DNA from 3 places in the Paenibacillus sp. J22P169 genome. Region 3 is predicted to be linked to each of the others. Evidence: riboswitches for the same ligand, from Rfam matches in the RefSeq annotation. Region 3 holds a riboswitch; each other region holds the start of a gene.
The links. Region 3 has a riboswitch for cyclic di-AMP ahead of AC58QG_RS34960 (resuscitation-promoting factor). Riboswitches for the same ligand answer to the same signal wherever they lie in the genome.
Positions count from the first base shown of each region.

Region 1: linked by a shared signal. The riboswitch ahead of AC58QG_RS17920 (C40 family peptidase) and the one ahead of AC58QG_RS34960 (resuscitation-promoting factor) in region 3 are both predicted to bind cyclic di-AMP.
Region 2: linked by a shared signal. The riboswitch ahead of AC58QG_RS27725 (stalk domain-containing protein) and the one ahead of AC58QG_RS34960 (resuscitation-promoting factor) in region 3 are both predicted to bind cyclic di-AMP.

Region 1 covers NZ_JCAUAO010000003.1:752-8,661, reverse strand. Annotated here, with positions in the region: gene yyaC (spore protease YyaC) at 1-367, opposite strand, end outside; gene AC58QG_RS17925 (hypothetical protein) at 549-1,208, opposite strand; gene AC58QG_RS17920 (C40 family peptidase) at 1,394-2,284, opposite strand; cyclic di-AMP (ydaO/yuaA leader) riboswitch at 2,288-2,449, opposite strand; gene AC58QG_RS17915 (GNAT family N-acetyltransferase) at 2,572-3,093, opposite strand; gene AC58QG_RS17910 (acetylxylan esterase) at 3,153-4,103, opposite strand; tRNA gene AC58QG_RS17905 (tRNA-Gly) at 4,303-4,373, opposite strand; tRNA gene AC58QG_RS17900 (tRNA-Pro) at 4,392-4,468, opposite strand; tRNA gene AC58QG_RS17895 (tRNA-Arg) at 4,489-4,565, opposite strand; tRNA gene AC58QG_RS17890 (tRNA-Gly) at 4,572-4,646, opposite strand; gene AC58QG_RS17885 (AIM24 family protein) at 4,749-5,447, opposite strand; gene AC58QG_RS17880 (SH3 domain-containing protein) at 5,475-5,930, opposite strand; gene AC58QG_RS17875 (GyrI-like domain-containing protein) at 5,982-6,608, opposite strand; gene AC58QG_RS17870 (ferritin) at 6,747-7,256, opposite strand; gene AC58QG_RS17865 (DUF1450 domain-containing protein) at 7,370-7,621, opposite strand; tRNA gene AC58QG_RS17860 (tRNA-Leu) at 7,779-7,858, opposite strand; tRNA gene AC58QG_RS17855 (tRNA-Lys) at 7,878-7,910, opposite strand, start outside.
Region 2 covers NZ_JCAUAO010000008.1:17,263-25,172, reverse strand. Annotated here, with positions in the region: gene AC58QG_RS27760 (GNAT family N-acetyltransferase) at 1-200, opposite strand, end outside; gene AC58QG_RS27755 (hypothetical protein) at 330-1,049, shown strand; gene lepB (signal peptidase I) at 1,500-2,048, opposite strand; gene AC58QG_RS27745 (response regulator) at 2,066-2,713, opposite strand; gene AC58QG_RS27740 (sensor histidine kinase) at 2,740-3,807, opposite strand; gene liaF (cell wall-active antibiotics response protein LiaF) at 3,915-4,691, opposite strand; gene AC58QG_RS27730 (PspA/IM30 family protein) at 4,710-5,366, opposite strand; cyclic di-AMP (ydaO/yuaA leader) riboswitch at 5,522-5,674, shown strand; gene AC58QG_RS27725 (stalk domain-containing protein) at 5,679-6,470, shown strand; gene AC58QG_RS27720 (YjcZ family sporulation protein) at 6,625-6,729, shown strand; gene AC58QG_RS27715 (molybdopterin molybdotransferase MoeA) at 6,959-7,910, opposite strand, start outside.
Region 3 covers NZ_JCAUAO010000017.1:10,895-18,804, reverse strand. Annotated here, with positions in the region: partial or broken gene AC58QG_RS34985 (small, acid-soluble spore protein, alpha/beta type) at 1-115, opposite strand, end outside; gene veg (biofilm formation stimulator Veg) at 306-581, opposite strand; gene yabG (sporulation peptidase YabG) at 960-1,841, opposite strand; gene rsmA (16S rRNA (adenine(1518)-N(6)/adenine(1519)-N(6))-dimethyltransferase RsmA) at 1,897-2,805, opposite strand; gene rnmV (ribonuclease M5) at 2,846-3,379, opposite strand; gene AC58QG_RS34960 (resuscitation-promoting factor) at 3,497-4,636, opposite strand; cyclic di-AMP (ydaO/yuaA leader) riboswitch at 4,921-5,114, opposite strand; gene AC58QG_RS34955 (ABC transporter ATP-binding protein) at 5,398-6,141, shown strand; gene AC58QG_RS34950 (ABC transporter permease) at 6,138-7,388, shown strand; gene AC58QG_RS34945 (TatD family hydrolase) at 7,371-7,910, opposite strand, start outside.

The sequences.
Region 1 (7,910 bases), on a different contig from region 3:
TTCCTGGAGCCAACGGCTGGTTCGACAACTGGTACAAACCGACACTCAATTTTTGTCCTAAACAAGCATCTATCGCAATCACCACGACATTCGGTGGAATTTCCTGCAAGCGGATCGCCAAGTTACTGGCATCACACGGTGCCGCTAGCGTACCAATGACATGTGGATAGCCTAGCTCTACAAGCTTACTTCCTACAAGGGGACCTAGTGAATCGCCCGTTGAACGATCTGTCCCTATACATACAAAAGCCAACTGGCTAGGCTTCAGCTCCGTGCTCAAGGCAATCTTTTGCAGAAGCTGCCCTAACTGCTCACCATTCACCTTTTTCCAAAACTGCGCTTGCAGCTCCAACGGTTCTTTCTCCATCTTTGCCTCCCTTCCAAGCATGTAACATATAACCCTCACCTAATGAATGATAATTCTATTCTTTCATAAGGAGGTGCGCCCTGTCCACTTACCTACTTCTATCGGCACGCACACCAAATAAGCGTTACTCGACAGAGCAAAGCCTATTCATGCCGCTTGTTGTCCTGACAGTTTAATTTTCTTAATGTACGCGATTCATCCGAACAATTCGATAATAGAGCTGACCGCTTACCTCTTGCTCCACTTCCAGATAGCCTTCCGTATGAACATAATCTCCCAACATATACGTGGAAGCATCCGCCGAATCTGCATGTGTTAGAAAGAGCAGCGCAACCTTATCATCCCCAACCACAAATCCAACCTGTTCCTTCACCTGGAACTTCTCAATAATTTTCCCATGATGAGATCTCACGATATGATGAAACCGCCAAGCGCCTTCTTCCTGTACGATAAAATAAAGCACACGATTGCGATGCGCATTACTAAACTCCCGTGTCACACCAATCATACAGACCTTTTCACCAATACGTAAATATTCATCAACCACATACGATTTCAGTCGTAACCGATTGACATTCTTGATCTGAATATAATTTTCCATCTCATCTATGGAGCGGTGATCCTTCGGATCTTGCTTCGTCGCGTAGAATACTTCTTTAATAAAGGTATCTGTTTGGAATTGCCTTGCCCCTTTGAAATGGTTATACGTATGAAAAAATTGCTTAATCACTACCCGAATGTCTTCCGGTATGGCAGGACCTGTTTCCACGTTATACATGCGATCTGTTCGACCCGACATTTTAATTTTATGAAACCAGCTTTTCCAGACACTAACTTGCATGTCGCACGCGTCACCTACTTTCTTCCAACCATTTTCTCATTATAGGCTATAATCCTCAAAAATTCGATAAAAATCGCAGATTTTCGCGCAAAAAAAAGAGCATCTGCCGCTTTGCTTTCATTTACGAAAGACATAGCGAACATACGCTCTTAATCACCTAGCATATACCTAATTGAGTAACCGTCTTATAGCACGCGTTTCGCGCCTACGTATCTTGCGCTCCAATAGGAGCTAGCGAGGCTATCGACTGTTACACCACTGGACGTTGTCGCGGAAATGAATTGATTATTTCCCATATAAATGCCCACATGATTGACGATATTGGAAGCAAAGAACACTAGATCTCCGGCTTTCAAATCGGTTACTCTCGCACCGGCTTGATCATACATTTGTACAGAGGTGCGTGGCAGCTCGATTCCTTTGGCTTCGAATACATAACGAACGAATCCAGAGCAATCGAAGCCCTTGGGTGTAGTTCCTCCCCATCGGTAAGGTGTTCCTCGAAAAGTCGTTGCAGCTTGAATAATTTGAGCTGAAACGGATGTCTGAACGACCTTTGCTACTGCTGGGGCGGCAGGTGGCGGTGCAATCCAAGCTGGCTTGTGGGACTTACCGTCCTCTTCCACGATGGCGATTTTATTCGCATCGTTCCACGCAATCGCAGAGCCAAACGTCTCTGTTATGAAACGTAGAGGAACGTATGTATTTCCCTTAAGCAACGTCGGACTGCTTTCTAATTCAACTAACTTATTGTTCACGACAGCTTGCTCTTCGTCCGTTGTTAGTTGAATCGCCTGCTCCTTGTTCATTAGTGTGACGACGACTTCATCGCCTTGCTTCGCCCAACCTACTTGATAGCCTAATTTCTCTGACAGCACGCGTAGTGGCACCTGAAGTGTACCTTCCGTATCAATAAACGGCTGTACTTCAGGGAATTTCACTAATTCATCATTGACCTGTACCTTCACAGAAGAGGTATCTGGCGCAGAGGCGTACGCGGATGGAGCGGCGAACAGGGGAATGGCTGCGCCTATAAGAGCGCATGAACAAATAAAGCTTTTTGTAAAAAGTTTCAAAACGTTGTTCCTCCTTGAAGCCTCCGAGGTTAGTTGACGGGTTCGGGAAGAGGTTTCCCTAGTGCGCCCCATTAGCCATAGACTAACTGAGCATTCATTCACCCCAAGTAAAGAAGTCCCCCGTACCAGAGCTTTTGATGCTCCGAGATTCGGCATTTTTTGTCTATGTTAGACTAGCATAGTTCGTTTTAGCCTGACAACTTTTGCACAGTGGTAATTGTTTCCTTTTTAGTGAAATCACGCAAAAACAGCTACTCAAGTAGAGTAGCTGTCTTACCATCATTGCTTCAAACCAAGCCTACAGACTGCTTATAAACCTCTGTGAACAGAATGTTCTTGAAGGGGTTAAACTCTTTTTCAGTCAATGGACCTGGATAACTCATGATGTTGAGAGTTAGCTTCAATTGCCCTTCTCGGAGGGAAGGCTGCGCATAGGGAAATAGGTTCAAATGGAATCCGCAACGCTTATAGAATTCAATTCTCCGCGTAGCATCTGAGGTATTCGGAGGCTCGACTTCAAGTACGATAGGCGTTGTAGCACTGCTCATATACGTCATCAACATCTTTTTGCCAATCCCGCCACCTCTTATGGCAGCGTTGACGGCGATATGTTCCACAAATCGAAACGTGCTAAAGTTCCAGCTCGCTAAAAAGCCAAGCATTTGTCCCTGCTCATCTCTTTCTACATCTATTCTGTAATTGGGATGAGCTAGTAGCGCTCGTTGACCTTCATAGTTTCTAATCTCCGTAATTGGAAAAGCCGTTTCCATCAGTTCGAATACGTCATCAAACGAAGACTCTTGCTCCATCTGTTGGCACCTCCTTCAATTATAGGGTGTCCAACCGTGCCTACTGAACATGCAGCTCCCTACCACTTCGAGAAGAACGTATGCGCTGCAGTATGAGTGCCAGGAGGTAGCTCGTGGCCCATGAATGGGTAAACCGCAATAGATTTATTGGTAGATGCGATACGATTATAGGCGGCAAAAATAGTTTCCGGTAAGCAGGTCATATCCTTTAAGCCTACCGTCACGTGAACAGGCTGTTCGATACGCTCCCCTAAATTTACGATATCGAAATAGGATAGCGTCTTCAGCACGTCTGGTAAGTGCTCTGGGAATCTAGTAACGAATCCGGCTGCCTCACTAAGGGAACTCACGGATTGCAGAATGCCAAGATCCATGTGACATAGATTCGGCACATGGGCTATGGCTGCTCGAATGCGCTTCTCGAGTGCGGTGACTAGCAGAGTAAGTCCCCCTCCTTGGCTCCCCCCGAATACGAATACCCGTTCCTTGTCGACTTCTGGTTGCTCCAGGGCACAGCTCACAGCGCGTAAGGAATCGATGGCAACTGCGCGATAATAACTCTTCTCTGCATCAAGGATCCCCTGCGTGATCCAACCTTTCGTCATCCCGTAATCCTGTGACAGTGTATTACCTGTTTCGCCACCTTGCCCGCGAACATCAACTGCAAGTACCGCATACCCCATAAGCAGCCAGGCTGCATGATCCTCGGGTTTCCCCTTGGAGCCAGAGTAGCCGGGGAATGTTACGACACATGGAACCTTCTTAGGACTGGATGCATCAACGGTTGGCAGCATCAACCAAGCATGGATAGGTGTGCCTTCAGCTCCCTCCAATACTATTTTATTGACTTCCGCATAGACGAAAGGAGCTTCAATCCGCTCCTTCGTATAAGATATCGTTCGATTGGCCTCTTCGTAAGTTCTCACCCAGAATGCGGCCAAATCAGATGGCGCCGTTAACTCTGAGCGAAACTGGTGTAACCCCTGAATACGACTTTCAATAGCGTTCATGACGGCAAGTCTCCTTATCCTGTTTTTCCCATTTTAGCCCAAGTACTTGGATGCGTCTATTGTAAATCCTTAAGTTGATATGCGAAGTTCCCACGCACCTTAACTCCACGTTTCCTGCAGATATAACGAAAAAAACCACCCGAAGGTGGTTTCTTTACTTAAATAAAAAAGATCACCCGGAGGTGATCCTTTTTATTTAAGCGGGCGGCGGGAATCGAACCCGCGCGATCAGCTTGGAAGGCTGAAGTTCTACCATTAAACTACGCCCGCATATTAAAAATAACTAAGTGGTCGGGACGACACGATTTGAACATGCGACCCCCTGCTCCCAAAGCAGGTGCTCTACCAAGCTGAGCTACGTCCCGTAGTGAAGATAAAGTGTAAATGGCGCGCCCTGAGAGATTCGAACTCCCGACCTTTTGATTCGTAGTCAAATACTCTATCCAGCTGAGCTAAGGGCGCAAATATTGGAGCGGAAGACGGGGATCGAACCCGCGACCCTCGCCTTGGCAAGGCGATGCTCTACCGCTGAGCCACTTCCGCATACGGTTATTTCTCTTTCGCTCAGCAAGTGTTTCTCTGAGGCGACAAGGAATAATATATCAGGTATTCAAGACAAATGCAACTATTTTTTAAGTTTTTTTATTATTTTATGAAAACGCCGCCAAAGGGCAGCACTTCCCTCGCTATTCGGCGTAGCAAGCTATCCGATTTCATATGTTCGTCCAATTTGGGATCAGGCTTACATGGCTGCATCAGCACCTGGCCATGCCCTGTGATTTCCCAGTGATAATTCATATGCTGACTAGCCAGTGTGTTGCCGTATACACAAAGTCGTAGCTTAGCCTGCCGCGGGTATGCAACAAGACAATTAACATCTACGTACAGCGGTTCCTCTGGATCCAAAGCGATGTGATGTATAGGGCCCGCTGTTAGCAAACCTAAATTACCGGGACCGTGAAACTGCATTTTGACTAAATCTTGCGTGATCAACGTGTTCTTCACACTCTGTAGATGCGTTGTAAACGTCACACCTTCCGTATAGAACAGCACATGACGAAATTCAAACAATAGATCATCTTCGGCTTCCACAGGCACTACAGCCAAACTATACGCTTCTGGCAAACCCATTAGCACGCGTCCTGGACCAAGTATTCGTGACTGGATCAAACGCTTCTTCCTATACATACTCGGAAGCTTCATCAGTGCATCTTCACGTTGCTCTGGTCTCCCTTGAAACGCAACAATTTGGTTGGGATGCAGCACATGCACAGCCTCTCCCTTTAGAAGCTTCAGTGTAGCCATCCTGGCTTGTGAGCTTGCATTTTCATAGATGATCTCCAAAAACAGAACCTCCTCGCACCCTTCCTGCTAGCGCATCCCACGCTTCCTTCTCTGCCATACGAAGAGACGAAACACGCGTCCAAGCAAGAAATAGCCTACTACTAATGCCGCGGCCGTAATGACCATGTAGGTGATTTTCCGATTACGTTTATCTTTGTCTAGCGCAACTTGTTCCATGGCCTTCAAGCGTTCCTGCAATTGCTCGTTGTCCTTCTTAAGTGCTTCATTCTGACTCAAAAGTCGCTCTTCTATTTCTTGAGACTGTCTGACGGCTTCAGATAACTTGTCCTTCTGTTCTTCTAATTGCTGCTTTGTAGCTTCATAATCCTTCTGGATCTGCTCTACATTGCTTGGCAATTGATAAATATCTTTGACCCGATCTAACCAAGAAGCGTGGGCGGCAGGTGCGGGATACAACAAACCCATCAAGATCACGAGGACAACCACAGCTTGTCCAATTGCAGCCATTTTGTGTATGCGCATCCGCCATCACTCCCACCATTCTCGACATTATCTTCTATTTTACAGCAAAAATCACCCCTTCACCACTTCTATCGCTTGAACCGGATATCGCAAAATCGTTCTCAATTTCGCAGGCTCTGTCTTCCTCGGGTCGGATAAGTAAATCTCATGATGAAGTCCACAATAGCTGAGCTGATTTTGTTTTATAAAATGCTCCATCTGAGCCAATGTTTCTGGCTCGGTCGCATACGGACCCACGTGCAGCATCTGGACACAACGTCCCTCATGCAAAGACTCATACTCAACATTGGAGATCACTTTAAGCTCTTTTTTCTTGGCAGCGGCAGCTCTACGTGCTTCCTCCACGTCCTCAGCAGTGACATACGTTGGCATACGAATCAACAGCTTCCAGTGCCACTCCTCTCTAGGCACCTCTAGTGCAGTTCTAGGATCGCCGTCCACCCACCACTGTCCCTCCAGCTTGGCTACTGTGAAGTCTTGCTCCATCTTCTTACGAAGGCCCTTAACACCATAGGCGACCGTATATAGCGCTTCTGTAGCGTTTGCGAAGGTCGTACCATTGGGATCTCCCTTTCCTACGATTGTCACGTAAGAAATAGGTTCAAATTCAACAAGCTGAGGCTTGGTTGGAGCTGTGTAGTAGGCTTTATAGGTTTTAGCTAAGTCTAATTTTTCCATGAAGGGCTTCCTTTCTTTCCTTTTTCTCTACTATACGTAATTAACCCTGACAACCGTATGTCAGCAAACAGAAAAAACTTACCTCTCGCAACAATATGCGAAACAAGTAAGTTTTTGTCTCATGAAAAGGATATGTAATTATTCCGCAGCTGGTGGGGTAAACGTGCGTTGTGCAAACTCAGCATCCAACATATAGAAAGCATTGCTATCTTTATCAATGCGTTTCAATTTATTAATAATACTGTCGAACATCGCTTCTTCCTCTACCTGCTCATCAATGAACCATTTCAAGAACTGCATCGTCGCATGCTCTCGATCGTTCAACGCTAAGTCGGACAAGTGATAAATCCGTTTAGTTACTTCCTGTTCATGCAGATATGCATGCTCAAATGCATCCAAAATTGATTCGTACTGATTCACCGGTGTATTCATGCCAGCAAAGCTGACCTTTTTTCCACGGTCATTAATAAATTTGAAAATTTTCATTGCATGAAACTTCTCTTCTTCGGCTTGTACTTTAAAAAAGTTTGAGAACCCGTCCAAGCTTTCCGCAGCGCAATAACCAGCAATAGCCAAGTAGACATGCGCGGAGTAAAACTCATAATTCATCTGTTCATTGAGCGCTTCGGTTAGTGTATCGTTTAACATCTGTGCACACACCTTTCTGTATGGTTATCTCTTGCGTATTCCCCATACATACAAGATTACCAGAATTGTGCATAGAAATACAAACGGAAGTAATAATTTTAGTAGATCTAGGTTCAAGCCATCACGCTTTTGGCCTTAGATGCCGAGATTATTTCTTTAATTTGAGCATACAAATGGTCTGGTGACTCCGCGCAGAGCAGCTTCTTCTTCCCGATCATCGCAATACATTCTTTCTTACAATGTCTGCAATTGCCGAGGCAGTCTTTCTTCTTCTGCTTCAAATCAGGAAATTCATTCTTAATGGATTTATATATTTGTTTCGATCCGAATTTCTCATTTCTGCAGCAGTATTTAATCGTTTTCAAATGCGATCTCCTCCCGCTATGTCACGTAAATCACTACTTCTGATATTAGTGATAATAATAATCAATGTCAACCAAAAATTAGATGGGCTTGTACGCAAAAAGAGCTTTCTTCAATCCCCATTCGAGGATGAAAGAAAGCTCTTTCTGTTTGTTTGGATGCGCGTAGAGGGACTTGAACCCCCACGGTCGCCCGCTAGATCCTAAGTCTAGTGCGTCTGCCAATTCCGCCATACGCGCATGCTGTAAATAAGGCAAATGGTGAGTCATGTAGGATTCGAACCTACGACAC
Region 2 (7,910 bases), on a different contig from region 3:
CGCATCACTGAAATGAAACCGTAGGGCCGTTTATACCCTTTCGCGATGACGATAGTTTTATTGGCGTTCAATCGCTTACGGATCTCGGAAAAGGTCACAGAATTGCCTGATGCGTACATTCTGGAAAAAGGAACTAATTGTTCAACAACTAATCGATATATAGCAGCGTCGTCAATGGTAGCCAAACGTTTGCGTATCACATGGCACCGCCTCCACAAGAAGCAATAATGCTATCTTATGTTGGTAATCCTGTAATTGACCCCACAAGTACCAATTTACCCCAGTCTACGCAAGTGATATACTTAACGTATTGAAATGAGGTGGTCTTGATGATCAATGCTTATCCCTCCGTCATGGCGGTGAACAGGTATCAAACTCATAAAGATTATTACCGTGTTGGAGCTGTAAGTGCGGTTTCTGGCGGTAAGTCGAATACCATACGGCGTATGTTGGACTTGCCGTTTGAGCAACTCGCCTACAAACAATTCGCACAAACGGCCGCCAAAAACGTGGCCAGCTTCGTTCAAACTACCGACAACGTTAAGAAATCCGCTCAGTCGCTTGTCAATACGAGTCTTACTTCAAGTACGAACAAGTCCGCCGATGCGCTTACAGAAGCCACACCAACCAATATTGCTAACAACATTCAAAACTTTATTCATACCTATAATGAATTACAAGATCAACTGGGGGACTCACCTGATTATGTAAGTCATGCCCTGCTTCAAGGTCTTGAGGGAGCCGCAAGTCCCAGCACACTTCATGATCTCGGCATCACCAAGAAAGATGACGGAAAGTTGATCCTTCAAGCTGACGTTCTGGAGGAGCAACTAAAGCAACCTATTGGCATTGATCGCCAAAGCTTGCTTACGCTCACCAACTTCGCGAACTCGTTAGTAAGCAATATTGATCGCTTGCAGCAGCTCCCTGCCATCTCATTGTTTCAGCTCTCCACATCACCGCTTAAGCCATATGGTCAGTATCAATCACAGCTCAATACCTATTTGCCGGTTCCAATGCGAGGCTTGTTGTTAGATACGAGGATGTGACTCTTGCAGTTTCTCCTGGCTGGTCAGCAGCCCTTCTGCCTCATCCCGACCTCATTGATCTCTAGCAGAGCCCTGCGTCCGTGCGCTCCTTCTACGGGGAACTGTGCCTTTTAAATTTAAACGGAAAACATGCAGTTAATTTTTCCGTTTCCAGCTTTTAAACTCAAATAACCGGAAAAATTCCAGTTATTTGTTTCATTCCTCCCCCTTTTCAATCAGAAGTGAAGAAATAGCTGTACATTTTCCATTAATTCGCATTCAAAGCCTAATTTAGCCTGATTTACCTGTACTTTTTACAGCTAAAATTCCAACCACTGGCGTTGACTGGTGTTAACTGGCGTTGAACGATTCCGACTCCTGATTTCCTCACAACTACAACTATCACCCATTAACAACAAAAAGCTGTCTCCCAAAGTAGATACATCTACCAGAGAGACAGCTCTTTCAATTTTAAAATAACTTTTTACCTAACACATGGTCAATTGGTATGAAACCAATTACGCGACTATCCATACTATTGTTCCGATTATCTCCCATTACGAAAATATGATCAGCTGGAACGCTCCACTTTTTGTTCCCGTTCGCTCTCATTTCCTCGTTGATGTAAGACTCATTCAGAAGCTCACCGTTGCGGTACATCTGGTTATCCTTAAGCTCAAGCTGATCCCCTGGCTTACCGATCACGCGTTTGATCCATACATGCTTATCATCGCCTCGGATAAATAAGCTGAGTAATGGGCTGTCCATTAAATCATTTTTGAAAGTTCGCTTCATATCAACCCTAGAATCGATAATGACAATGTCCTCATAATTGGGTTCATAATGAAACGTATGTGAAAGCTTCGAAACATACACACGTTGGCTATCATGTAACGTCGGATCCATAGAATGACCGCTAACTCTCGTCGATTGAAACACAAACACACCTAGAAATACAACTAGAACAAAAGAAATTGCTATGGAACCAAACCAGCTCCAAATCTGTTTGACTACATTCAAGCTTATCGCTCCTTGCCTTATTCCGCCAGCCCGTGCTTGAAGGCATATATCGCCGCTTGTGTGCGATCTTCTACGCCTAGCTTGGACAAAACGTTAGTGACGTGGAATTTTACCGTCTTCACACCAATGAATAAATCATCAGCTAGCTCTTGATTGGATTTGCCTTTCGCGATCAAGCGAAGAACTTCCATCTCGCGGTCCGTTAATTCTTCATGCGGCTCTGCAGCCGGCTTAGGTTGACGAAAGCGATTCATGATTTTCGAAGCAACCTGTGACTCTAGAATCGACTGCCCTTTGGCCGCGGCTCTAATCGCTTGCGCGATCTCGGACGCCCGCGAGGTTTTCAATAAATAGCTGAAGGCACCTGCTTCGATAACTGGATACATTTTCTCATCATCTAGGAAGCTAGTCAATACAATGACCTTACATTCTGGGTATAGTTGCAGTAATTTCCTTGTCGTTTCAATGCCGTCCATGCCTTCCATAACAAGGTCCATCAGCACGACATCTGGACGATATTCTTGAGCTAGACGAATGCCATCGTGACCATTGCTCGCTTCGCCAACGACCTCAATTCCATCTTCCGTCCCTAGAACAGCTGCAAGTCCAATTCTGACCATTTCATGGTCATCGACAAGTAGTACTTTGATTAAGGTGTCGTCCATTCGCTTCTCCCTCTCTATGTACAGTGCTAATTCTCGATCAATTGAGGATCGCTTGCCAGAATAGGTACCCGAATCTCGATACGGGTGCCTCGATCAGGTGCCGTAATGATATCAACGGATCCTCCGATTTCGTTAACGCGTTCCTTCATAGACACGATTCCATATGAAGTTAGCTTCTTCGCATCAAGCTCGAACCCAACACCGTCATCGCGGATCACTAATCGAATGCCGTCTGAACGATGCAGCAGCTTCACTTCCAGTTTATTCGCCTTGGAATGACGCAGCGCATTCGAAAGTGCTTCTTGTACAATTCGGAACAAATGATCTTCGATCCCTTTGTTTAAGCGAATTTCATCATCCATATCCCAGCTAATCGCCATAGGGACCTTGGCAGCCAGCTCTTTTAAGAGCTCAACAAGGCCTTCGGACAATCGTTTTCCTTCGAGATGGATCGGTCGCAGATGCAGTAATAGGGCTCTCATTTCGGATTGAGCGACGGAGGCCATTTCTTCAATCAGATGAATTTGCCGCTTCGCTTTCTCGAAATCCTTATCCAACGTTCGACCTACAGCTGTCGCAGTCATTGAAATAGCGAACAATTGCTGACTTACCGCATCATGCAGCTCGCGTGCCAAACGCTGGCGCTCTTCAATGACTGCGGCAAGCTTGGCTTTTTCGGTAAGCTCAGCATTACTATTGGAGAGTCGTTGGAGTGAGGTCACTTGCTCCTCCCATCGCTTCATAATACGGCTGAGTTGTTCGCCTAAACGTCCAATTTCATCATCTTCCCCGTATTGAAAGCCTTCACGGGCAAATGTCCCTTTTTCTAATAAAATCATCGTTTCCATCATCGGCTCAAGTCTGCGTGTCACCTTAGAGCTGTTCCAATATCCGAACACAGCACCAATCACACCTAGAATCAACAGGGCCATGAATGAAAATTTAACCCCCTGCTGCCAGCTGGAAAAGGGTTCAATCAAATGCCGTGAATTCAAAAAATAAAGCATAGCACCGAAAACAGCGAAGCTAAAGAGGATGGCCTCCCCCATGCTGCGCCATATCATATTCGTTAAACGTCGTTTGTAGCCGTCCACGTGGTGATGAACCCCCTTGAAATAAACGGCTATACCGTCCAATAAGGATGGTTTCGTTTATCTAAAATATAGTCCATGTAATGTGTGAAACAATATTTCCAAGAAATTTACAATACTTTGACCTTGATATCTCCTACGATAAAAGAGAGCACGAGTTTCACCCGATGGTCGCAATGTTGATAATTCTCCGATTGCCATACCACTTTGTTCATCACACCTGTTTCACGCTCTTCAGCGATATGAAGCTGACCGAACATGACAGAAGCTGTAACGGAAACGCCGATATCATCAGGTACCTTTATATCAATATCCCCTACAACGCCCTGTAGGATGACTGTCGTTTCCTTTTGTTCTAAAATGGCCAACGAGAGATCAATATACGTCTCCCCCACCAAATACCATGTCGACGTATTTCGCAGAATCCAAGGCTCTCGGCCGAGGCGAACGCTATCAACAATCTTTTGCTTTTGTATATAAGAATCATCCTTATGAACCTGTTTAGATCGAATAAAAAAGAACCCTAATGAAATCAACACAACTGAAATGACAATTGCGAGATGATCACCAAATAAAATAACGGCACCAATCCCCATCAACACATAACCCTTGCGCTCTTTGCGTGAACGAACACGATGAATGCCCAGCAGAATAAGGATTACGGCCATAATGGGAAAAAAGCCTATGGTATGATCTAGAAGCAAAAAAACACCGGCTCCAATCAGCACAAGCGCTGTATTCCGGCTGCGGTTATTTTTCATTTCTTCTCCCATCGATGCACCTCCTCTGGCTGCCATTTCACTTTCGTTCATACGATTCCTAGCATACCATAAGAATGGACGACCTCCAAGATGCAAATCCTTATAGGGCAAGGCTTTGCTTTTCATGGAGGTCACGAGCCAATGCTATTTCCGGTTGTGCGGATCCCGCTCATCGCGAGCACGCTGCTCCTGTTGCCACTCATGCTGCAGTCGGGTACGCAGCGCGCGCAGTTCATGCTGAAGGTTGTCTCCGGCTTCCTTCAGCGTCTCCTTCGACAGGCGGCCCGCCACGCGGAGCCCCTGCAGTGCCTCCCGGCCGAGCTCGCGGCCGGCGACCTCCAGCTCGCGCCATGTGTCGCGAGCCTCTTTCCCGTGCAGCCCGCCATGCGGCTGCACATCCTCGGCTGCGTGCCCGGCACGCAGTCCGCGCAGTTCCTCTGCGAGCGCCAGGCACAAGTCCTGGCTGCTCGCGTACTGCGCGCGGTAGTGCTCGCAAGCGGCTTCCTCGCGCAGCTTCTCTTGCAGAGCGAGCCGCGCGAGATCCTCTTCGCCGGCGCGCATTGCAAGCTCCGCTTGCTCGCCGCGCAGCTTCGCCATCTCTTCCGCTCTCGCGATGTGACTACGCAGCGCAATCGTGGCCTGGAGCGCATCGTCATAGCGCTCCTCAAGCTTGGCAATGGTGCCATCATCATAGGTACCTGGATTCGTTTTGCCTATAGTCTCCTGCCAAACGGTTTCAGCCATTTTGCCAATACGGTCAAATATATTAGTAGGATCAATTTCCCGATTCTTATTATTCATGTCAAATCGCCCCTCACCCTTCATCATACTCCTATCGTAGCTCAATCACAGACGTTCTAAAACCGACTATCGACCGTTTTTGAACCTAGACCTAAGTCTAGTATGAAAGGGCATAACCATATATTGGTCGTTGTTCAGGCATGTCTGTGATGATAAAATATTTGAAGCCGAGTCTGGTGCATAAATTTAGGCACTGGTACGGGGGACGAAATACTTGGGGTGAATATTTGCTTCGGCTTGGAGCAGACTAGGGAGAACCTTCTTCCCGAACCCGTCAACTAACCTCGAAGGCTCATGAAGGAGGATTACCAATTGAATAAGCTTATCAAAGGGTTAACTGGCCTTGCTGTTTCTCTAACAGTATTGGCAGGAGGCTTTCTTTCCCCATTTACAGCCCAAGCAGCTGAAATGGAAGTGAAAGTGCAAGTCAATGATGACCTGATCCATTTCCCTGATGCACAGCCATTTCTGGATGGCAACCACACGACCCAAGTTCCACTGCGGTTTGTGACCGAGAAGCTCGGTTATACGGTGAATTGGAAAAAAGATGGAAAACAGATTGAAGTAACACTAACTAACAATCAACATACGATTACCTTGGTTTCAGGTCAAAAAGAAGCCCTCGTTGATCAGGAGACCGTCATCTTAGATGGCGCTTCCCAGTATCAAAATGGGCGGGTTTATGTGCCGCTTCGCTTTCTGTCCACGGCTGCAGGTGTACCTGTACAGTGGGATGCGAGCAGTAAACTGGCCATCCTGAGTAAAGATGGCGGAAAGCATGCACCTGATTATCAAGTTTTTGAATCTACAGCTTATTCAGCAGATCCTTCTGAAAATGGTGGATACGGGGCCTTTGATTACTTGGGTAACCCACTTGCGATCGGCACAGTTGCTGTTGATCCATCCGTAATTCCACTTGGTACCAAACTTTATATCGAAGGTTATTCATTTAGTGGTCTTCCTACTGGCGGAATGTACGCTTATGCAACGGATACCGGCGGTGCCATTAAAGGTAAGCGACTGGACATCTTTATCCCAGGCTCGAGAAAATCACTGCAAAGCTTCGGCATTCAGAAAATTAAAGTGTACCAAATTCCGAATTAATTGAGCAAAAAGCTGCCTTGTGAACCACACAAGGGCAGCTTTTTTTGTAGGTGATTGATCCGGTCAATAAGGGCATTCGTCCAATCAATAGGTATTTCCCCTACATATGTTATATAGTGTTTAACCCACATTAATTCAAGCCGGAGGGGATACTATGTCAGCTGCAGTTGGTTGTGGAACGCCAGGATACGGAAATTCCGTAGGTGTTATTCTTGTTCTTTATGTACTGTTGGTCATCATTCTTGCTACATTCTACTAGGACCATCTTCCGTTAAGTATTTACTTTGCAAATAGCCCTGCCTGTTGAAACTTCTAGGAATAGAAGCTTTCAGCAGGCGGGCTTTTTCATTTCAAATTGATACCACTTGTTCGAAAAAAAAGCGCTACAGCTGACCCTCCTGATAGACGGTTACTTGTTAGCGCCAAACTTCTGTTGATATTGGTTATATCATTTCATGAATACATGTATAAACGTATAAGTTCATCTATTAACGTGTTGTATAAACCTTCACACTATCACCACGCTGATACCCTTGACCTCCGGCAGGAAGCCAGATCAAGCAATCCGCATCTTTAATCGACACCATGATACTCGACTTATCGATGCCAGCAGGTCTGACCCATATAGACCCTGCCTCGACACGTTTGGTCCCCCGAATATAACGGGGATAGGCAGAGGGTTTATCATAAGTCACATCCAGAAAGGCCGTAAACTCTTCTGCCTCAGGACGCTGACTCCCTAACATCGTCTTAATAATCGGCTTTGCGAATAGTTCGAAGCCAACGAACGATGCGCCTGGATTACCAGACAACGCTACTAGCAGCTTATCCTTCCAGAAAGCAGCACTCGTCGGGGTACCTGGCCGCATTGCCACCTTATTGAACAACAGCTTTCCGTCAAATCGACCGAATAACTCGACAAGGACATCATAATCACCAACAGAGACACCGCCAGAAGTGAGAATGAGATCCACATCAGGCAATACAGCCTCAATAGCGGCTTCCACCTGCTGAGGATCATCAGTGAGCGCTGGCATGATCAAAGCCGCTCCACCTGCTGCCTCTACTTGTGCGGCTAGCATGTAGCTGTTGCTGTTGCGTATTTTCCCAGGCTGCATTTCCTGTTCGACGGGTAAGAGCTCCGAACCTGTTGAGAAAATAGCCACCTTAGGCTTTCGGTATACCTCAACCACGGAGTACCCAAAGGTTGCCAGGATCGCAGCTTCCCCCGGACCAATCTGATCCCCACGTGCAATTACGAACTCCCCACGTACAACTTCTCCGGCAATCGGGGTTATATTACTTGCTTCTTGCACATTTTTCTTAATCCGTACCTTGGCGTCCATGGATGACAAGGAAGCATCCTGCAAGGAATCCGTCATCTCCAGCATCACAACAGTGTCTGCGCCATCTGGAACAGGCGCCCCCGTCATGATACGA
Region 3 (7,910 bases):
CATCCTTAGTGCGAATACCTGCCCAACCTTCACGTTGCACGACATCATAGAATCCAAGATCCTTCGCCAATTCATATTTGAAGCTTTCAGACATAACACTTCTTCTTCGACTCATACCAAATCCCCCTTATCATTTTCGCACAATGAACGCTGCAACCATCATAAGCAGTGATTGATGACGATTTCGATTAGTATGCCCTGACACTGTCAGTCCATGCACCACACTTAACTCCAGCGTGATCAGCATATCTATACAAAGCAAAAACAGACCGCGAGGGTCTGTTCAATATCGGAACGCTATTAAGCTAATGCTGTATGTAAGTGATGCGAACCTGGCCGTCATCATTGCATACAGTAACTTCAACGGATTCGGTAAGGATATCGGCGTAGCTGTATGACACTCGTTTGAAGGCGTGGGATTCTTGATCTAATTTCACAATAAACACAGAAGGGTAGGTTTCTTCTAAAACACCAGAACGCTCGACAGTCTTACGACGGCCACCATTCGCTCTCAACATGATCTTCTGCCCAACGTGGGGCTCCAAACTGCGTTTGATTTCCAATAGCGCATTTTTTGCCATTGTCAACTACCACCTCTTTCCTTGTCAATTATAACCCATACACCCCATCATGTCAAATGAGGTCAAATATTATATCAGCACCCTAATCCCGTTGTCAACGGCATTTTTGTTCGTTTTCCGATTTCTCCTCCCTTCAGGTTGTCACCAATGTTCGCAAATTATTCACACTTTTCCAGTTAAGGAGAAACTTCTTACTTACGCCTTAGGCGTACGCGCATTCTTTTAGCTTGATTTAGAGCAAATACGGGCCATACAAGCTTTCTGTGAGCAAAAAAAGAACACTTGCTGCCACCCTCCTCCACGGAGATATGACAAGCAAGTGTTTCTTTCATAAAATGACTAGCAACTATATGTTGTCCTTCAGGAACGCCCATCCAGCTATACTGACTCTTCGGTGTGATGAATGCCAGGGACACCCATCCGATAACTGCCACGCGTCTCCACCCCTCCTAGACCCTCTAGACCTGTCACCGTTAAATCCATAATATCCAACATCGAGATTGTCTCTCTCGTCGGGGTATAGGACAGCTTAGCGGCTATGCAAAGTGGATCTAAGGCGTGAATGAGAATGCGAGCAGGTGAGCTTGCAAAATTAGCTCCAGCCCGCAGCAAGGCTTCGAAATGCGACTGACAAGCACCCGCCACAATAATGAGAGAATCACGATTCCTCTCATATTGTCTGGCCACTCGAACCGCATTCACAAAGTTTTGAGAATTCTTATAGCTCGACAGATTGCTGGGACTGACACTTTGCCGACTTTTCAAAATGCCATCATGACCAGTAATGACGACAATGTCAGGTTTATATTGAGGAAGCAATCTTTGCAGTGCTTCCGCCATTTGCACCTCAGGAATGTAGAAACCTTCTGCCGGCACGCGCAATTCGCCGTATAATTGCATACTCTTGCGTAAATAGCTTGGATCGCCATCTAAGTGAAGCACCCTTCCTGGTACTTCAAAATAGCTATTATTAGTGGGTAGAGACTTCTGTTTATTGTTAATAGCTATCTGATTCTTCTCCTGCAATTGCACTTGGGACACCGCCAGTCGACGCAGTGACTCACGAAACTCAGGCGAGCTTGACCGTGGATGATCTAAGGTCTCCTTAGGATTCGCTTTTGTCAGATCCGTGAGCGGCGCATCTGCTAGCAACCGAAAATCGACACCTCGCAGAATGGCCTTGAGATGCTCAATTCGTTCAATTTTAAACACGACGTCGCCGCCATAGGAAATACGGGTAACAAAATCTCCTTGCCTCATCGCACAAATCCCCTCCTAAGGGTATCCTATGGCGAGACTAGGCATTTGGTGCGGGTTATTTGCAGCCGTGCGCACGAAGCGCCGTTGATAAGCGTGCGAACTCTTCCATGCTAAGCGTTTCACCGCGGCGCGAAGGCTCGATCTGAATGCTGTGCAGCAAAGCTTCCAGCTCTGGCTTGTTCTCTTTGGAAAAGAACCTCGCCGCGAGGTTGTTGTAGAGGGTTTTGCGACGCTGAACGAAGGACGCTTGGACGACAGCGAAGAAGAAGTCCACGTCCACCACTTCGACAGGCGGCGCTTGACGCACACACAGCCGGATGACAGCGGAATCGACGTTCGGCTGCGGTACGAAGACGGTGCGAGGCACGATCGTGACGAGCTCCGGCTCGCAGTAGAACTGCACGGCGATGCTAAGGCTGCCGTAATCTTTGGTGCCCGGACGGGCCGCCATGCGGTCGGCCACCTCTTTTTGGATCATCACTACGATATTCTCGAGAGGAAGCTTCTCTTCCAGAAGCTTCATGATGATCGGCGTCGTGATGTAGTAGGGCAGGTTGGCGACAACGCTGACGCCCTCCATGCCTTCAAAATGCTGCTGGAACAGCTCCGGCAGGTTGGTCTTCAAGATATCCCCATGAACGACAGTGGCATGGGGGTAAGGCGCCAGCGTTTCGCCCAGAATGGGCAGCAGACGCTGATCGATCTCGACGGCCAGGACGCGGCCAGCGAGCTTGGCTAGCTGCTGTGTGAGCGCGCCGATGCCGGGGCCGATCTCAAGCGCAGCCTTCGTAGGCCCAAGCTCAGCGGCCAAGACGATTTTGCTCAATATATTTTGATCAATCAAGAAGTTCTGGCCTAAGCTCTTTTTCAGCACGAGACCATTTTTCTTAATAATTTGTTTCGTTTTACTTGGTGTAGCCACATCTTCTGCAGTTACAATAACTTCTTGTCCGGATATTGTCATTGGATAGACCTCATTATCTATAGGTTCTCATTCTCGTCAATCAATTCAAATGCTCGAGGGCCGCCTCGAATTCTTCACGCGAAATCTGAAACATCGCGCAGCGCTTATAAAATTGTTTGCCATTGCAATAGCCAATACCAAGTGCGTTGCCTACGGTCAATCGGCGAGCCGCCGCATCCGGGTGCACGATGAGGCCGGCAGCGATCAGATCCTCTAGCGTCAGCTGCGAGACCGCCGCATGATACTCTGTCCGCAGGCTCTGAAGCGCCTGGCGGATCGTCTCCGGCGTCGCGTTCTCGACGCCAATGTCGCCTTTATACGCAGCTTGCTCCTGCGTAATGAAGGCATGCTTGCAGCCAGGTACCTTGGCTGCCACGATTTTACGGATCCGCTCACCGGCGTGATCCGGATCCGTGAATATAATGACGCCTCTACGCTGCTGAGCCAGCGCAATCCGTTTGAGAACGGCTTGTCCGATAGCGGAGCCGCCTGTTTCAATTGTATCGGCCTCCACAGCCCGCTTAATAGCGGCTGTATCGTCTTTGCCTTCCACAACGATCATTTCTTTTATCATTTACGTTTTCCTTCCCCAGTACGCAGAAAAAGAAGAGGGGTCTCCTCTCCTTTCGCGCAGGCATATGCCAAGCTACGTGTATAGCCTAGTGTTCCCGGCCTAACTACCGTTTACACGTTAGTTTTGGGACGGTTTTGTGGGGCCTACCACATACACCGTGTATCCTTGTTTCGTTCCGAATTTATTCGCATAACCGTGATCTTCATAGTACACATCAATCATTTGGCCTTTCACGCCACTGCCAATATCCTCAGCACGACGGAAACCAATCCCTTCAATGTACACCCACCAACCGAGCGGAATAACCTTCGGATCGACAGCAATCGTACGGCCTTCGGTTACAGTAGTCCCTGTGTAGGTTTTACCATACCCCGCGGATCCCTCGGTTTTGCCTGTCGACGCGGCGCCCGCTGAATAAGCAGTAAGCTTCACGTTTTTGAGAATCTGCTTGTAGCCGAAGGTCACACCGCTCTTGGAAACCTCATCCACACTCGGTGAAGAGGCAGAGAGAACAACCACAGGATTTTTCGTGCCTACGGATACTACTTTCTTAACGCTTTCTGTTTGTACTTCTTCACCCACAACTGCTTCCGCGACTAAAACACCGTCCTCGAAAGTCTTTTCTTTCTTCTTGACCAATACGCCTTCTTTACCTTCTTGGACGATTTGCTCTTTCCCTTTAAGTAAAGATGCGTCATTCTTTTTCTCTGTCTCAAATGCGATCGGTTCAGAGACTTCCTCCGTCTCTTTTTTCACACGGACGATCTTGATTTCATCGCCAGTGGTAAGAGCGGATGTCGGTTCGGGAGTAATTCGATCGTTCTCCCCAAGTGCAATATTTAAACGTTGCAATGCACTTTCTACCGTTCTTGCAGTTGTGTAAACAGTGGTGGTCTTTCCATCAGCAGTCAATTGAATTGGTGAGGCATGCTCGATGACAATTTTGTCTCCACCCTTGAGCTTGGTCGTGAGTGAAGCTGAAATTTCATCGTGCTCACCAATCGTTATGGCTTGTTCATCCAGTAGGCGTTGCAGGACCCATTGCTTCGTGTGCACAATAGTTTCTTGTCCATTCACAACCACGGATACGCTCTTGGTAGCCGTTCCGTACAACAACACCAAAAACATGAAAGTCATTGCGATTGAGATTATAGCCAGGCTTAAAATCAAACGCAAGTTTTCATGCTTCCATCGCAATGCGAAGGACATGCTGGATGATCGTTTTACATGGGTCTCGCTAATTGAGATACTGCCCACTTCTTCGGTCCTCCTTCAAAGCCTCGCCGCCAGGTTACAGCATGATTAAATTTGACGCGACTAAGGTTTTTAGTTTAACTTAACATGTTCACCAGCATCAGCTTTCTTACCCTGCTGAATCTGGTCGTCCCCCCCTTTTACCTATTCATCATCCTATGAATTCCGGGTTGTTTTATGTCTTCCGGTCTGTGTAGAACCCTGTATGTGGACAAAAAGCCAGCAAGAAGAGGACTCTTCTCGCTGGCTTAGTTTGCATAGTGAAATACAAATAGCACGCACGACAATCGTTACCTCTCTTACGCTTACGAGGTTAGCTGACGGATTCGGACGTGAGAGTCGCCCTACGTGAACGCAAACTGCTTGTTTGACGTCCATGATTCACCCCTGTTACTCTCTGCTCACTTAACAGCATAGGAATGCTAATTAAGCTTGCAGTGGTTCCCCCGTTTCCACATTTGGAACTCAGCGAATGGAAAATTGGCAAATTGGATATTAAGTTATTATGAAAAGTATATTACGCTGTTAATCTCAACCTGTAAAGGGATTAACACCCGTTAAAAAGGGCTAAATCAATTAAATTTCGATTATTTTTCAAATATAACCCACTTTTATCTACATTTTTCTAACTTTAACGTACGTATGCTCAATTTTTCATAGTTTAATGACCAAAACTAGGCTAAAAATGCAAATTTGTTTATAATGATTCTGGAAGTATTTGATTGGAAAATACCAATAATTTGCTATTTAGGGAGGCAATTGAGATGGGCCCCATCTTGCAAGTAAACGCTTTATTCGGTGGATATTTACCCAACAGACCCGTTCTTCATGACCTTTCCTTCTCAATCCGTCAGGGTGAAATGATGGGGCTGATCGGACTCAATGGTGCAGGTAAAAGTACCACCATCAAAAATATTCTCGGACTGCTTCAACCGCAAAAAGGGTCCATTCGCATTAACGGTTTAACTTTAGCCGAAAATCCAATACCCTACCGTGCCACATACGCTTATGTACCTGAAAGTCCAGAGTTATACGAAGAGCTTACGATTCGCGAACACCTTGAGTTAACTGCTATGGCTTATGGCGTTTCCAAAGAGGATTACGAAACTCGTTCTCGGTCCTTGTTAGAGCAGTTCCAAATGAAAGACAAACTGAATAGCTTCGCAAGTCATTTATCCAAAGGGATGAAGCAAAAGGTCATGATCATGAATGCATTCCTGATCGAACCCTCTTTATATATTATCGATGAGCCGTTTCTCGGTCTCGACCCTTTAGCGATTCGTTCCTTGCTCGAATTAATGGTTAAAATGAAACAAAAAGGCGCATCCTTCCTCATTTCCTCACACATTTTGTCTACAATTGAAAAATATTGCGATGCCTATGTCGTTCTCCACAAGGGCCGCATGGTTGCTCAAGGAGATTTAGTCGAATTACGCGCACAAACAGACCTGCCTCAGGCGTCATTAGACGACATTTTTTATAAGCTTGTTCAAGGAGATATGGCATGAGTCAATCAATGGATAGTACACATGCATTTAACACACAAGCATTATGGAAGCAGCGTTTTCAGCATTATATGAAGGAATCCATGGGGTATTGGCAGTATGCCGCACGCAGTAATTTTATCGGCTTCTTGTTGTTTCTTGTCATCGTTTCTTCCTATTATTATGCAAAAACATTACAGCGTCTTCCGACAGATTATCCATACCTGTGGATTGTCCTTCTCGTGCTCGTTCCACTCATCGCTTCGAGCTCTATCCGAACGCTGACTCGCAGTGCCGATCGGATGTTTCTATTGCGGATTGAGCATGAAATGGGTGCTTACTTCCGAAGCAGCTTCCTGTATAGCTTGTCACTTCAGGGTATTTGGATATTTCTTGCTTGGGTCACCCTACGACCGCTATATAATCACTGTTTAGGCGCTAATTCACAGCCTTTTCTTCTTATCTTAGCTCTGTTGCTTCTATTAAAAATAGCAAACCTATTAGCCAGTTGGCAGGAAGGAAGATTTGCTGCTGAACGTACAAGATTGGTATCTGTTTATTTCCGTTGGGCGGCAACCATCGCCTTAATTACAATCCAATTTCACTACAGCAGCTTATGGGCAAGCCTAGCAGCAATACTTCTAGTATTCGTTTGGTTAATTGCATTCCGTTACGTGGCCAAATATGTGATTGGATGGGACTACCTGATTGCCAAAGAGAAACAGCAGCAAGCTAGACTCTACGCCTTCTTCAATTGGTTCGTAGATGTACCTCAATTGCCAACGCGAATAGCCCGCCGAGGTTGGATCAGCGGGCTTACCCGAATGATTCCATTTCGACAGGATTCGGCGTTTCTCTACTTATATATGAAGACATTGCTGCGCACTGAGTTGTTCGCCATTGTGCTACGTCTGACCGTCATCGGCATTTTAGCTATAGCCGTTGCAGACTCCGCTGCTGCACGAAGCGTCATCCTATTCATCGCACTTGTGATCTCGATGGTTCAGCTTACTTCATTAGAGCGTGCGCATCGCTATACGTTCTGGCTGGATATGTATCCCTTAGAAGCACAAGCCAAAGCTGGCTCCCTTGCTTACATCATCTGGTTAACCCTTACACTTCAGCTGGTCATCCTGACGATTCCGTTTATGATGGGTACCTCCATCATATATCTCCTAGTTCCTCTATTGAGTCTAGCCTTCATTTCTTTCGCGTGCGGCGTTGTCCTTCGCCGAAAGTTCAAGAAAAACGCCTTACTTGAGGCCGAGTAAACGAATCGCATTATTCGTCGTGATCTCAGCAATCTCTTCCAGCGTCATCCCCCGAATTTCCGCGGCAGTCTCAGCCACCAAGCGAACATAACCCGTTTCGTTGCGCTTACCGCGGAAAGGATGGGGCGTTAAGTAAGGAGCATCCGTTTCGATCAGTAGACGATCAAGCGGAACCTGCGCCAACACCTCTTTCGGTTGCACAGCATTTTTGAATGTAACCGGCCCCCCAAAAGAAATATGGAAATTCATATCCAGACACTGCTTAGCCGTTTCCCAGCTGCCTGAGAAGCAATGCATGATACCTCCGACTTCCGCTGCCTTCTCCTCTTTGAGAATCGTTAGAATATCTTGGTGTGCATCTCGATTATGAATCACAATGGGCATGCCCAGCTTTCGTGCAAGACGAATTTGCTCTCGAAATACACGCTGCTGAACATCCTTCGGCGACTTATCCCAGTAATAGTCCAGACCGATCTCCCCAATTGCGACCACCTTCTCATGCTGACATAAGGACTCAATCCA